DNA from 3 places in the Cytobacillus kochii genome. Region 1 is predicted to be linked to each of the others. Evidence: riboswitches for the same ligand, from Rfam matches in the RefSeq annotation. Region 1 holds a riboswitch; each other region holds the start of a gene.

The links. Region 1 has a riboswitch for S-adenosylmethionine ahead of LG276_RS02205 (hypothetical protein). Riboswitches for the same ligand answer to the same signal wherever they lie in the genome.
Region 2: it holds a riboswitch for S-adenosylmethionine, as region 1 does, so the genes downstream of both, LG276_RS05815 (MetQ/NlpA family ABC transporter substrate-binding protein) here and LG276_RS02205 (hypothetical protein) in region 1, are expected to answer to the same signal.
Region 3: it holds a riboswitch for S-adenosylmethionine, as region 1 does, so the genes downstream of both, LG276_RS11870 (phosphoadenylyl-sulfate reductase) here and LG276_RS02205 (hypothetical protein) in region 1, are expected to answer to the same signal.

Annotation. Positions count from the first base shown of each region.
Region 1 is NZ_CP085254.1:390,462-395,754, forward strand. It holds gene LG276_RS02190 (fumarylacetoacetate hydrolase family protein) at 1-834, opposite strand, end outside; gene LG276_RS02195 (IclR family transcriptional regulator) at 1,175-1,927, shown strand; gene LG276_RS02200 (hypothetical protein) at 2,314-2,712, shown strand; SAM riboswitch class I at 2,800-2,891, shown strand; gene LG276_RS02205 (hypothetical protein) at 2,947-3,153, shown strand; gene LG276_RS02210 (O-acetylhomoserine aminocarboxypropyltransferase/cysteine synthase family protein) at 3,179-4,456, shown strand; gene LG276_RS02215 (DUF1648 domain-containing protein) at 4,776-5,270, shown strand.
Region 2 is NZ_CP085254.1:1,070,043-1,075,335, forward strand. It holds gene LG276_RS05790 (antibiotic biosynthesis monooxygenase) at 1-20, shown strand, start outside; gene LG276_RS05795 (hypothetical protein) at 17-388, shown strand; gene LG276_RS05800 (B12-binding domain-containing protein) at 385-1,035, shown strand; gene LG276_RS05805 (STAS domain-containing protein) at 1,022-1,795, shown strand; gene LG276_RS05810 (pyridoxal phosphate-dependent aminotransferase) at 2,073-3,236, opposite strand; SAM riboswitch class I at 3,478-3,588, shown strand; gene LG276_RS05815 (MetQ/NlpA family ABC transporter substrate-binding protein) at 3,678-4,502, shown strand; gene LG276_RS05820 (aminoglycoside phosphotransferase family protein) at 4,579-5,293, opposite strand, start outside.
Region 3 is NZ_CP085254.1:2,283,136-2,288,428, reverse strand. It holds gene LG276_RS11880 (CaiB/BaiF CoA-transferase family protein) at 1-882, shown strand, start outside; gene LG276_RS11875 (hydroxymethylglutaryl-CoA lyase) at 895-1,833, shown strand; SAM riboswitch class I at 2,272-2,376, shown strand; gene LG276_RS11870 (phosphoadenylyl-sulfate reductase) at 2,541-3,260, shown strand; gene sat (sulfate adenylyltransferase) at 3,276-4,421, shown strand; gene cysC (adenylyl-sulfate kinase) at 4,436-5,041, shown strand; gene LG276_RS11855 (nitrite/sulfite reductase) at 5,045-5,293, shown strand, end outside.

The DNA of each region.
Region 1 (5,293 bases):
TACGCCTCCAGGGGTCCCTGTTAATACGATATCACCAGGTTCTAAAGTCATTAAGTTAGATAAGAACTCAACAAGCGTTGGAACATCAAAAACAAAGTTGGCTGTATTCGTTTTTTGTCTTTCTTCACCATTTACAGTTAAAAGAACACCTAAACCAGATGGATCTTGTAATTCATCAGAAGTGATTAACCAAGGGCCCATTGGTGCACTACCTTCAACTGTTTTACCTTGCAACCATTGAAGTGTGCGACGTTGGATATCGCGGTAAGTGACGTCATTAGCGATTGTATATCCTGCTACATAGTTAAGTGCGTCTTCTTTTGCTACGTTTCTAGCTTTTTTACCTACAACAAAAGCAAATTCGGCTTCGTAATCTAATTGTTCAGAAATTGGATAGAATGGAATATCATCTTGTGGTCCAATCACTGTGTTAGCAAATTTAGCAAATACTACTGGGTGAGGCGGTAATTCTCTTCCCATTTCAGCAATATGTTCACGGTAGTTATGACCCACACAAATGATTTTTCCAGGTTTTGTTACAGGTGCTTCGATTTTTACATCTTCAAATGCATGTACAAGTGGATGTTTGAACGATTCACGATTATTTAATGCATAATCAACCATTTCCTTTGCGATGGAAAGGCTTTCATTTCCCCCTTGTAGGAAACCTTCCATTTGTGCTGGAATGTACGCTTCAGCAATTAACTCAGAACGTAGTTTACCTTCTGCTTCAAGAAAAGCTTGGTAAGCAAAGTTTAAGTCTACTACTTCATTTCCTTCTGTAACTGCTCCGATACGTGTGTTGTTATTGTGAGTGAAAGTAACTAATTTCATATTCAAACTCCTTTATGAAAAGTTTTTTTGTCTTGGAATTGCGTGATCAAAGAGTAAAACGCTTTGTGTGGAAGTGTTAGGCATAAAACCTTTTATTAATGAGCGTTTATTAGACTCTTTCTTCATCGGTTATTTAAATTCCATTAATAGTGAACGATGTTATCTATTAATGATAAATTTATAGTATCCTAATTTTCAGATAAACTCAAGTGAATTTGTTGTGGTTTTTTAAACTTTTTGAAAAATAAATCCTTTCGAAAGGATGCAAAACATGGATGAAATCAGAAAACATAGTGTTTTTCTGATATACTAAAAAAAATATAAAATAGGGGTTTTTTACATGAAAAATCAAAAACAAGCTACGATCCAATCGATTCAAGTCGGTATGAGAATTATTGACCTTTTAGTTGCTAGTGGAGAACCATTGAGGTTATCTGATATACAAGAAAAAACAGGAATTACAAAAAGTAATCTATATAAATACTTGAACACTTTTACGGAATTAGACATTCTATACAAGGATAAACATAATGGACAATATCAACTTGGAAGTAAATTAATTGAATATGGGGTGGCAGCTATAGGGCAGGAAGATGTGATTTCACGTGTTCTACCTTATTTAAAGGATTTAAGTCAGCAACTAGACAATACATGCCTATTAACTACGTGGACATATAATGGTCCAATTATCTCGAAAATATGGAACCCGGGACATGCCTATAATATTGGGGCGCAGTTAGGCTCACTTTTACCACCGCTATCATCGACTGGGAAAATATTCGAGAGCTTCCTTGATTCAGCTACAACTAAAGATTGGATTAAGGTTATGGGGAAAGAAGGAAAAGGGAATGTGGTAGAAGAAATCAACCGCGTAAGGCAGGAACGGATTGCCTTTGCTAATGAGCCCTTGATTCCTACTGTATCTTCTGTGTCTATACCAATCTTTAATTATAATCAAGAATTATTAAGTGCGATAACAGTAGTTGGTTTCTCAGAGTCGATTCCAAAAGACCCCTCTGCAGATAAAAGTCAATCTATTATAAAAGTAGGAAAAGAAATCTCTGCACAATTTGGCTATCGAGCAAGGGGCTGAATGATTTAAATCCTACTCTATATGAGGCGGTTGCATCAAAGGGAAAGTTGTTTACCATAGCTAAAAGAGATTTAGTTTATGATCCACGTTAAAGAGCAAAACGAAGCTAAAAAGAAGCAAATCGAATGATGAACCGGGGAAAAGGGCGAAACAAAGCGTACATAATAGCTGGGTATACATCTAGTAATGGCTCACCTTTCATCCAAATGCGTAAAAGTTGAAGGGGAAATTATTATGACCCTTATATCTGATCCACTTGTTTTAATTTAGACTAAAACTACACACCACCCGACCCCTTAATTGAAAATAGTTTGATGTGATTTTATTGAATATTTAAAAGAGAAGGTCTATAATTTTATACAAATAGTAAAGGTGGTGCTCTAATAGTGAACAATAAGGATATGTCCAATCATGTATTTTTTGATATATTAGCAGAGAAAATTAAAAGAGATAGTCATGAAGAGTACAATCGATTTGTTAATTATGTAAACGCATTAGCTAAGGATAAAGGGTGGAAGGAATTACAAGAAGAGGTTGTTCATTTACAAGCTTTTCTTTCGTATTTAGATGATAAGTTGGCTATCATCGATGATTATGAAGATATTATGAATATGAAAGCAACTTTGCTTGATATGATTGTTAACGATTTAAATGATACGTCTGTTTATCTTTTAGTGGAGGCTCTTATGTATAATAAAGAGCTGAATTATTTGCAATCCTTTGTATCCCCAGTTGAATATTGGGTGTCGGTAATAAAGGCAAAAGAAAGACTTTACGCTGCATAAAAGATTTATTATAAAAAGCTGTTGACAGCGCTGGATGATAAGGTTATTCTGATTTATAATTAATGACTCTTAAAATTTAAAAAATTCAATTTATCAAGAGAGGTGGAGGGACTGGCCCTTTGAAGCCTCAGCAACCGACCAAAACTAGGTAACGGTGCTAATTCCAAGATAGATAAGTTGAGGATATGGCGATATATCGTGAGCCCCTCTTCTTTAGCAAGAGGGGCTTTATTTATGCCGATTAGACGACTAAAGGCGGCTTTCGATGGAAGAGTACAATCTCTTTTTATTGAAAGTGGTCTTTTTTCTGCTCTTGGAAAGGGTGTTGAACATAAAAAATGGATGTTCCAAATTCAATCTAGGAAAAAACAACCATTGTGCTGGCATACTCAAAAGCTCATCACTGATAGATTGTTTCCGAGTCGAGTTTGTTTATTATAAGTGAAATGTGAGAGGAGAATGAAAAATGAATCATCGCCAGTTTGATACAATAGCGCTTCATGGGGGGCAAGTGCCAGATCCTGTTACAAAGGCGAGAGCTGTTCCAATATACATGACTTCATCCTATGTGTTTGAAGATACCGATCATGCAGCAAGCTTATTTCAGATGCAAGAGCCTGGCTTTATTTATTCAAGGAATGCAAATCCAACTAATGCAGTGTTTGAGGAGAGAATGGCACAGTTAGAGGGTGGCGTAGCCTCATTTGCTGTTTCATCTGGGCAAGCAGCGATTTCCATTGCCCTTTTAACACTTGCAAGAGCAGGCGATGAGATAGTTTCTACACAGGCTCTTTATGGTGGCACATATCATTTATTCGCAGAAACGTTTAGTAAATTCGGCATCAATGTTCATTTTGTTGATGGGACGGACTTTACATCTTTAGAAGGAAAAATTAATAAAAGGACAAAGGCGATTTTTACAGAGACAATTGGCAACCCGAATATGGAGGTAGCACATTTAGAAAAGTTAAGTGAGATAGCGAAACGTCACGGCCTACCATTAGTTGTAGATAATACATTCACTACGCCATTTTTACTAAAACCGCTTGCATTTGGTGCAGATATAGTCGTTCATTCAGCAACTAAATTCATTGGTGGTCATGGGACGGCAATTGGTGGGGTGATTGTAGATGGAGGAAGATTTGAATGGAGTAACGAAAGATTTCCTTCCTTTAATGAGAAAAAGCCTGCTATTGGTAATCGCAGCTATGTTGAAATTTCTAGGGAAAAAGCGTTTATTCTTAAAGCAAGATTTGAACTTGGCCATGACTTAGGGGCAACGCTGTCTGCCTTCAATAGCTGGTTATTTATTCAAGGTTTGGAATCATTAAGTGTCAGAGTAGAAAAGCAAGTCGCTAATGCACAAGTTTTGGCTAAGAGGCTAGGAGAGTTACCTCATATTTCTTGGGTGAACTACCCTGGGTTAGAAAGCCATCCGCAATATCATCTCGGAAAGAAGTATTTTCCGAGTGGGGCAGGTGCAATCTTTACATTTGGCATCAAAGGGGGAATCAGTACAGCTAAAAGGTTTATCAACTCACTAAAGCTGGTATCACATTTAGCAAATGTTGGTGACGCGAAAACGCTCATTATTCATCCAGCGAGTACAACACATGCTCGTCTTTCACCAGGGCAACAAGCGGAGGCGGGTGTGAGTCCCGAAATGATCCGCCTTTCTGTTGGCTTAGAGGATCCTGTAGATGTGATGGCTGATATTACGCAAGCGTTAAAACAATGTACGTAGGTTTATTACGATTTACATTATAAAGGGTGAAAAGAGTGAAGTTAAAGTGCCTAAAAAGAGAACCATTCTTCCTTCCTTTACCATATACTTTGTTGATCGCATGTCTCAGGCAATTCACCTTATGTTTTTCTTAAAGAAAGAGACATCAACACTGATATCTTACCATTGCGACGCCCCTGTTTCCTTTCCTGAAAAAGGGGATAAAGCCATCGCGTAATTCCCTGATGAACTAGTTGCCTTTGATTATCTAATGAATGAAACTTTTTCATTTTTCCTTCGTATGTATTGGAAAGACGAACGGAAAGAGGAGGAATGGGGTATGGATAGACCAGTACTTAAATTGCCTCGTACCAAATGGGAATGGGGATGCGACATACTTGGTCTTATTGTATTCATTGGGTCGATAGTATTCTTAGTTGTTTCTTGGTCAGCTATACCTGAACAAGTACCGGGCCATTACAATGCTTCAGGGGAAGTTGATCGGTGGGGTTCTAAATATGAATTATTTATCTTACCAATTATCGGCGTGTTTTTATGGTTCATGATGGGGATATTTGAAAGGTTTCCTCATATTCATAATTACCCTGCACGTATCAATGAATCAAATGCAGCAGCATTTTACTTAACAAGTAGAAAAATGCTAAATGTCACAAAGAATATTTGCCTCGCATTATTCGGCTTTATACTTATTCAATCCATTAGAGTAGCATTAGGATGGGCGGACTCATTAGGTATTTGGTTTCTGCCCGTGTTTTTACTTGCCACGATAGTTCCAATTATATTTGCTTTGATTAAGTTTAGTCGAATTCAATAATTGCCAACTTATCCTTTTTGGAT
Region 2 (5,293 bases), 680 kb from region 1:
TTAAGGTTGTGGTAAAGTGAGTAAATATGAAATGATCGCAGAAGAGGTAACAAAAAGGATATTTCAAGAGGACCCTACATTAATTGAACGATATGGTGAACGTGGGAGAAATCAAACATTTATTGATAATATGCACCACTTAGATTATTTAAAGACGGCAATGGAATTAAATACGTCAAAGATTTTCACTGACTATGCCCTTTGGTTAAGAGGTATCTTAATTAAACATGGTATGACGACGCAAACCTTGATTGATAATTTTCTTTTTTTAGAAGAGGAATTAGAGAAATGTATGATGGTAGAAAGTGAAATTAGTTCTGCATATATTGGTTTGTTAGGAGAGGCTGTCTCTATTTTAAGAGATGTTCAAGGAGGCGAGGCACAGTGACGAGAGGAGAAGAACTAGCAGAAATCCTTTTATCTGGAGCTGTTGCTGATGCTTGGGAATATATTGAGCAATTCGATTATTTGACCAATGTAGAAATATATCAAGATATTATTACACCAGCTATGGTTAAGATTGGTCTTAAATGGGAAAATTTTGAGATTACAGTTGCAGATGAACATTTGGCATCGGGAGTTTGCGATTTCATTCTTTCAAGATTAGCTGCAAAGCACAAGCTTAAACCTGTCACGGCTGCACCGACCGCCATGTTTCTTTGTTTATCAGGAGAGCAACATTATTTGGGATTAAAGATGGTAGCAAGTATATTTGAAGAGAATGGCTGGAGAACCAAGTTTTTAGGAGCAAATTTACCTGTACAATATGCTTTGCAGGCTGCGAAGGATTGGAAACCAGATGTAATTGGCTTATCAGTTTCGATTGCTACTCATTTACCGACACTTACGGAATATATGGAAGCTTTTTCTTATTTACCAAAGAAACCTAGGGTTCTATTAGGTGGAAGATTGACGAATTTATATGATTTAGCTTCTTTTACTGCTATAAAACCGGAAATTATTTCAAACTTATATGCTGTAGATAAATGGATCACTGCTTTTAATACGAAGGGGAGGAAAAATGCGATTAATTGATCTACATTTGCCGATACCGTATATACTGGCTAATAAGAATGGTGAAATCATTAGCTATACATCTAAAGCGGATGAAGTCTTTGATTTATCAGAAGGTACGATTAAAAGTATAGTTGATGAAGGGAGTATCTCCAAGTTTGAAAGGGTAGCTGCCATACCAGAAAAAAGCATGAGATTTGAAGCTAATTTAAAAACAAGAAGTATACCGATAGCACTATTTGATATTCATATCAGCTGGGATTTTCAAGGTAATGCGTCCATGCAATTTTTATACAAAGATGATGATAATGAACCATTAATGGAGAAATTACAAGCACTTCAAAACAGATTAGCAAAGACAGATTTTGAACTTTATGAGCAGAAGGAAACATTAGAACAAACATTGCAAAGGTTGGATGAATTATCAGGTCCTTTTATCTCTTTAACAAAAGAGATATGTTATATCCCTTTGTTTGGTGATATGACGGGCGATAAATTTACAACGATTATGGAACAAACGCTTGCCCGTCTGTCAGATCATGACTACAGGTGGATACTGATTGATTTAACAGCGGTTGCTAAAGTATATAATGAGGGAACGAGCGGTTTAGAGGTTTTAATCAAGAGCATTCTTCTAATGACAGGTGGAGAAGTGAGGCTCATTGGTATAAATCCGAGGCTAGCAAAAGCACTTCAACCTTATCAATTAAGAAATGTTGTTCATACGGAACAATCGTTACAAAGTTTTCTTCAATCAGTGATAAATAATCATGCTATATAAACATTGATTAACCTGAGAGGGTACGTGGAAAATGTATTGGGGTGCGCGGTGTTTATGGGGTGGCTTTGTTAAAAGAAAAGATTGCCGGATAACGACATGTTTTGAAAAATCTAAGTAAAGACATATGCAACAATGAAGATGATCCTTTGTAACGGGAATGCGAATTTAAAAGGAAGAGAATATGGAGATTGAGATCGTTAATAAAACAACCTAGCCCATTGGAACTTAAGTTAACATGTTTCTATGGGCTAGGTTTGTAGTTGCTATACCTCTTATATTAAAATAATTTGAGTTCACCAATTCTTTCTACTGCTTCAATTAATCGTTCTTCATCGACAAGTAATCCAACCCGAACATAACCTTCTCCAAAGGTCCCAAAGCCTTTTCCAGCGGCAACAGCTACATCTGCTTTTTCCAGTAAGTAGTCAGCAAATTCTTCACTATTGTATCCTTCAGGCACTGGCATCCAAGCAAAAAACGATCCTGAAGGAGACTTGCCGTGCCAGCCAACCTTTTCACAAGCGTTCATGAATGCATTTCTACGTCTCTCATATCGAGCAACAAGTTCGTCTACACTTGTTTGATCCCCATTTAATGCATCGGCAGCAGCTTTTTGTATGGCAGGGAATAAGCTTACATACATATGGTCTTGAAGAAGGTTGATGGCTTCAATGATTTGTTCATTTCCAACCGCAAATCCAATTCTCCACCCAGCCATATTATATGTTTTTGATAATGTATACATTTCAATACCAACTTCCTTCGCTCCGGCTGTGGCTAAGAAACTTTCAGGTTTCTTCCCATCAAAGCCGATAGCACCATAAGCAAAATCATGCAAGATGGTCATGTTGTTTTCTTTAGCAAAAGCAACAGTTTCTTCAAAAAATGTGGAATCAGCTGTCGCGCCTGTTGGATTATTAGGATAATTCAAAAATAGTAGGCGGGCATCCTTTTTTTGTTTTTCTGTAAATTGTGAGTAATCAGGTAGAAACTGATTGGCTTCTTTCAAAGGAAAGGTTTCGTATTTTACATTTGCCAAAACCGCACCAGATTCATAATCAGGGTAACCTGGATCTGGTAAGAGCATTAGATCTCCCTCATTGAGTAGGCATAATGGGATTTCTACTAAACCTGCTTTAGCGCCAAAAAGGATAGCTACTTCTTTTTCAGGATCAATTTCTACCCCATATTCACGCTTATAAAAGGAAGCAGCGGCCTTCTTTAATTCATTAATTCCTCGAAAAGGAGAATATTTATGTGTCATTGGGTCTTCTGCGGCTTGCTGAAGTGATTGTACAATATGTGCAGGTGTTGGCTGGTCGGGATTGCCTTGTCCTAGGTTAATAACGTCTCTGCCTTCAAGTTTTGCAGCAGCAACTTTTTGAACAAGGGAAGCAAAAAATTGTTGAGGTAATTGCTTCAAACGATGCGATAATTCCATTTTTAATCCACCTTCATTCATTTAATCTATATACGAACGCATTTTATAACCAAAAAGACAAATTGTCCAGTTAATTTTATACAAAAGGAAATATTCGCTTTCCTTTTTTGTTTTAAAAGAATAAAGGAGAGATAGTTGGATTACTAAACCCGTTTTCTAGGGAGGTTGGATGTAACATTATTTCGAACATTGACAAAAATAAAAGAGAGTAGTAATATCATATCATAAAAATTAAATGAAAAGCTTATCCAGAGTGACTGAGGGACTAGGCCCTATGACGTCCGGCAACCCCCAATATTGGGAAGGTGCCAATTCCTGCAGAATGATATCCATTCATTCTGAAAGATAAGGCGGAATATAAATCAATGCCTCTTTCAGATGATGAATAGTGGCTTTTTTTATTGGTTAAAATTCTGGTTACAGCTATGGGGAGGAAACATAATGAGAAAGTGGCTAATTGTTTTATTCATTGCAACTATTTGTTTACTAACAGCATGTGGCGGAGGTTCAGACACGAGTGGAGAAAAGGTGGATGAAACGAAAGAACTAAAAATTGGCGCTACTGCCGGTCCTTATAGTGATATGTTGAAGAAAGCTATTGTACCTGGTCTAGAGGAAAAGGGATATAAAGTAACTGTCGTAGAGTTTAGTGATTATATCCAACCTAACAAAGCTTTAAATGAAGATGATATACAAGCTAACCTTTTCCAACATACAATTTATTTGGAGAATTTCGAGAAAGAAAATAACATGGACTTAACACCATTAATTATTGTCCCAACAGCCCCAATGGGGATTTACTCGAATGTGTTTAATTCAATTGATGAGATTAAAGACGGTGCAACCATTGCCATTCCAAATGACCCAACGAATGCAGCACGCGCTTTAAATACGTTAAATGACGAAGGTTTAATTACGATTGATGAAAACGCCGATCCACTAACAGTATCTGAAAAAGATGTGAAGGAGAATAAAAAGAATTTAGTTTTTCAACCGATTGAAGCAGGACAATTACCAAGATCTCTAGAGGGTGTGGATCTAGCTGCAGTTCCAGGTAACTTTGCGTTGGCAGCCGATATGGACTTATTAAGTGCATTAACACTAGAAAATATGCTTGATGATTATCGCAATGTGGTTGCAGTTAAAGCAGACTTTGAAGATAAACAATACGCGAAAGACTTAAAAGAAGTGGTTGAGTCTGCAGAATTTGAAAAAATTATCGACGAAGAGTTTCAAGGATTTGGAAAGCCAACGTGGATGGAATAACGAAGTAATAACAAGCAAGAAACCGGACAAATTTATATGGATTTGTTCGGTTTCTAATCATAGTTGTAGAATACTGTTAAACTGATCTGTGCATAATTTGTATTTTGGTCATTCCTATATTTATGGATTGTCGAACAGCTTTTTCATCTTGGTCATTGACGTTTTTCAACCATTCGTGAAATATTGGTTGTAAGCCATAAAAGGAAGTGACTCTTCTATACATTTCATCTTTATTGAATTTTGTTTGATAAGATGCAAGAGCTTCTTTAGTGAATTGATCTCCGAAATCCCAATATAGCCCTGCAAAGTCAAACGCCGGGTCCCCTATTTGCGTATCTGTAAAGTCTATAATTCCTGATATCTCCTTTTTGCTTGGATGATAAAGGATATTGGCACTTGTTAGATCACCATGAATCACCACTTTTGCTTCTTTAAATTTTGACACCGCTAAAAACATTTTATCAATTTCTTCTTTTTCTGCGTCTTTTAAGAACGGAAATATTTTTTTAATCAGGGCTTGATGTAATTGCTCCCAATAATTTTCACTATGTAGTTCTTCTATATTACATTTCTTTGCTTCATCTATATCCAGACGATGTAATTCTGTAAGAAATGTTCCTAGCCGCTTGGCTTCATATAAAGGAGGAGTAATCAATGAATGAGATAATGCTTGTCCTTTAATAAAGTGGTAAAAAACACCAATCATTTGTCCGTCTTTATTATAAAATGGAAGATAATTTGGTATTTCAATAATTGAAGAAAGATATGTGAGCTGGTGAATTAGCTTTATT
Region 3 (5,293 bases), 1.9 Mb from region 1:
GTTGGATACGAAGATTTAAAGAAAGAGAATCCGAACTTAATCATGACAAGGGTTACAGGGTATGGTCAGACAGGTCCCAATGCCAGTAAAGCAGGATTTGGTACGCCAGCGACTGCTTATAGCGGATTTACTTATTTACATGGATACACGGATCGACCTCCTATCAGTCCGTCTTTTTCATTAACAGATTATGTGACGGGAATTTACGTTGCTTTTGCAACGGTTACAGGCCTATATCATCGTGATACAGCAGAACAAGGGGAAGGACAATATATTGATATCGGATTATATGAATCTATGTTTAGAATGATGGAATTTCTTATTGCGGAATATGATCAAAAGCAAATCGTGAAAGAGCGTACGCCAGGTTTGAGCGGACACTCCAGTCCGGCAGGAACATTTCAAACAAAAGATGGTCACTGGATGTCTCTTGTCACTAGCTCTGATCGTACATTTGAACGTTTAGCAGCTGCAATGGGCAGGGAAGATATGCTTGAAGATGAGCGATATCATAATAATGCCGCCCGCCTTAGCCGATTTGAGGAAACAAACGGTATTGTTGCCGATTGGGTGAAACAATTTAATAGAGAAGAATTGCAGAATCTGCTAGATGATTATGGGGTCCCAATTAGTCCAATATATAGTATTAAAGATATATTCGAGGACACTCACTATAAAGAACGACAAAATATCATAGAGGTCGACCACCCTCGTCTAGGAAAAATAAAAATGCCTGGTATCATCCCTAAATTCTCTGAGACACCTGGGGCTGTTCGTAATGTAGGTCCAGAATTGGGAGAGAACAATGAGGAAATCCTTTCTGGCATTCTTAATTATAATGATGAAGAAATTGAGATCCTAAGAGAAAATAACGTAATCTAAGGAGGGAAAAACATGAATTTGAAAGAAGAGGTCATTATTTCTGAAGTTTGCCCCCGTGATGGCTTTCAAAGTCTGGCAGAAATCATTCCTACAGAAGAAAAGGTCGAATGGATTAATTCAATGATTAACTGCGGTTTCAAGCAAATTGAGGTCACATCTTTTGTTCACCCAAAAGCGATTCCTCAGCTGTCGGACGCTGCTGAAGTACTGCAAAAAATTAAGCGCAAGCAAGGGGTAAAACTACGTGCGCTTGTCCCGAATTTACAAGGATTAGAAAGAGCGATTGAAGCAGAAGTAGATAAAGTAAAACTAATGCTTTCAGCAACAGATTCCCACAGTATCAGTAACGCTAATAGCAAAACGTTCGATGCAATGAAAGGTTTTGAACCGCTAGTAAAACGCGCAGCAGAAGCTTCTATGGGTGTATCAGGCAGCATTTCTGTCATATTTGGATGTCCTTACGAAGGAGATGTACCTTTGGTGAGAATTGAAGAGATTTGCAAAAGATATATAGATATGGGAATATATCAGTTATCGTTAGCTGATACAACAGGGATGGCAAATCCAGTAAAAGTTAAGCGCATTATTGGTCATCTCACTAATAAATTCCCAGAATTATCCTTCTCCTTACATTTGCATAATACGAGAGGGATGGCTTTTGCCAATGCCGTAGCAGGCTATGAAATGGGTGTTCGGGATTTTGATAGCTCGATTGCTGGACTAGGTGGCTGCCCTTATGCACCAAACGCCACTGGAAATATCTCCTCTGAAGACCTTATTCATGGTTTTGAAGAGATGGGTATTTCAACGGGTGTAGATTTGGATAAAGTCATTAAGCTAGGAAAAAAATTAGAAATTAAATATACTGAATATTCGGATAGTTTTATTTTGAAGGCTGGTAAATGTTCTGACTTACATCTGGCTCCAAAAACACAAGAAAAGTTGGGATAAAGCTTTTATTCTTATTAATCCTACTTTAAGAGAATGAAGGTAGGTTGAAAGTTTACTTTTAGCTAAGTGAGAAGTATTATGTATTTAATATTTCTAGGGCAGCTTGTGGAGGAAATCTTTTAGTTGTAAATGCAGTATATAATTCTCCTAATATGATTGTTTTTCGATTTAGTATCAAAGAACAATTGAGACCATCAAAATAGAAGCTCGTACCATCTTTTTTACTATATGTTAACTAATCTTTAGGCAGTTACACCCTTTATAAAACGTTATTTCTTTTATGAGGATATTTGGGACACGCTCTCAGAAAAAATAAACTTTTTCTCAACTTTATGTATATTCATCAGTTTCAGTTAAATAATTCTGATAAATCATAAAAATTAGATTTTTGTCTTGACTTTTATTGATAGTATGTTAGGATTTATCTTATCCAATATTTTCTTATCCAGAGAGGTGGAGGGACTGGCCCGATGAAACCCGGCAACCTGCTTAGTGCAAGGTGCTAATTCCAGCAAAATGTTGATTCATTTTGAAAGATAAGGTGTCAAAATTTTTCCATCCTACACCTTTTCTTTTTGAAAAGGTGTTTTTTATTTAAGAAGGTGATGAATAAAAAAATAATAAGATTCGCTGATTAGACAACTAAAGGCGGACATTTCCTTTTACGGAGGAAATGCCGTCTTTTTTTATTGGAAAAGGGGGATTAAATGAATCAACCGCTCTCTTATAAAAACTGGAAAGACATTTCTGCTACCTTCGCTATTGATCAATCAACGAAAGGAGCCAAACAGGTTCTAGAGTGGGCTTATGGCACATATGACGAAGAGGAAATTGTGTACGCTTCTAGTTTCGGTGCTGAAGCTATTGTTCTAATTGACCTCATCGCACAAATAAAAAGTGATGCCAGAATTGTTTTTCTTGATACCGATTTACACTTTCCTGAAACATACCAAGTAATCGAGGAAATAAAATCACGTTTTCCTACGCTTCAAATTGAGATGAAAAAACCTAAGCTTACATTGGATGAACAAGCCACACAATATGGGTCAGCATTATGGAAAAGCGACCCGAATCAATGTTGCCAATTACGTAAAGTGTTGCCTTTACAAGAAGCAATGCAAGAAAAAAAAGCTTGGATATCTGGACTTAGGCGCGAGCAATCACCTGAAAGAAAACAGACGAATTTCTTAAATCGTGATGAGAAATTCACTAATATCAAAATTTGCCCACTTATTCATTGGCGTATAGATGATGTGTGGGATTATATCAAAGAAAAGCAGTTGCCTTATAACAGCTTACATGATGCAACTTATCCGAGCATTGGTTGTTTTCCCTGTACACAACCAGCTAGTGGCGGTGATGATTCCCGTGCTGGCCGCTGGCAAGGCTTAACGAAAACAGAATGCGGCTTGCATACTAATTCATAAAAAAGGAGTAAACAGATGAGCATACCTAGCCCACATGGAGGAACATTAATTCAAAGATTTGAGCCAGAATTTGATATTTCTAAAGTGTCAAAGTCGATAGAGATTGACAAAGTTGCACTAAGTGATTTAGAGCTAATAGCCGTTGGATTATTTAGTCCATTAATAGGCTTTCTAGGAAAAGAAGATTATGAATCTGTCGTTCATGAAATGAGATTAAGCGATGGGACAATATGGTCCATCCCCATCACATTACCTGTTGATGTTACGATTGCTGCCCAACTTCAAAAAGGGGAGCAATACCGTTTGGTTTTAGAAAATACTACCTATGGTGTAATTACTGTTTCTGAGTGGTTCGAACCTGATTTAGAAACAGAAGCACAATCGGTCTATCGTACAAAAGATAAAGCCCATCCAGGGGTCAAACGACTTTTTGAAAGAGGCAATATTTATGTAGCTGGAGAAATCATCCTCATTAGAAAAACGGAAAAGAAAGAATTTGCAGATGTCTGGTTAGAGCCAAAAGATACAAGAGCTTTGTTTGCAGAAAAGGGGTGGGAAACAATTGTTGGTTTCCAAACGCGTAATCCGATTCACCGAGCGCATGAGTATATTCAAAAAGCTGCGCTTGAGACGGTCGATGGCTTATTTGTAAATCCATTAGTAGGTGAAACAAAAGCAGATGATATCCCAGCTGATATCCGTTTAGAAAGTTATCGCATCTTACTAAAAGAATATTTTCCTCGCGAACGTGTCCATTTGGGTGTTTACCCGGCAGCGATGAGATACGCAGGCCCTAGAGAAGCAGTGTTTCACGCCATAGCCAGAAAAAATTTCGGCTGTACACATTTTATCGTCGGCAGAGATCATGCCGGTGTTGGGAATTATTACGGTACATACGATGCCCAATATATTTTCCAACAATTTACTAAAGAAGAACTTGGAATTACCCCATTATTTTTTGAACATAGCTTTTACTGCCACCGCTGTGAAGGGATGGTTTCAAATAAAACATGTCCACATGAACAAGAAGATCGAGTGATATTATCTGGCACAAAAGTACGAGAACTATTAAGCAAGGGTGAACAGCCACCTTCCACATTCAGCCGTAAAGAAGTGATTGATGTATTGATTAATGGCTTAAAGAGTGATGCAAGCGTCTAGAAAGGATGATTTATATGGGGAGCCGTAATCTTACTTGGCACGATACGCTCATTTCCAAAGAGGAACGTCGCTTAAAGCAGCAACATGGTAGTTGTACATTATGGTTTACTGGGTTATCTGGTTCTGGAAAATCAACTTTGGCAAATGCTTTATCAGCCAAATTGTTTGAAGAAGGTATGAAGGAATATGTCCTTGATGGTGATAACGTCAGACATGGTCTAAATGCAGACTTAGGCTTTACTGAAAAAGACCGGACAGAAAATATCCGCCGTATTGGGGAAGTAGCTAAACTGTTTGTTGATAGTGGAACAATTGTTGTTACGGCATTCATCTCACCATTCGCAGCTGACCGTGATTGTGTGCGTGAGCAGTTTGCCTCCAATGAATTTTTTGAAATATTTATTGACTGCCCGTTGGCAGAATGTGAGAAAAGAGACCCGAAGAAATTATACGAGAAAGCGCGTAGAGGTGAAATAAAAAACTTCACCGGAATCGATTCACCTTATGAACCTCCTAAACATCCGGATTTAACTATTAGGTCCGACCGGTTATCAGTAGAGGAAGCAATAACGGAAATACTAACGTTTTTGCAACAACAACAAATCATTAAGGAGTTGTAGACAATGGCTTATACAAAGCATTGGTCAAATAATGAAAAACTAAACAAAACCGAATTAGCTAAACTCGAAAAAGATGGGCTGAAAATTTATGAAGACATTCCACATTATGCAAAGAATGGCTTCACGTCTATTCCTAAAGACCAATGGGATCTTTTTAAATGGGCAGGCTTGTATTTGCAAAAGCCTAAAGAAGCAGGTTATTTTATGATGCGTGTGAATGTACCTTCAGGAATACTAACGAAGGAACAAGCG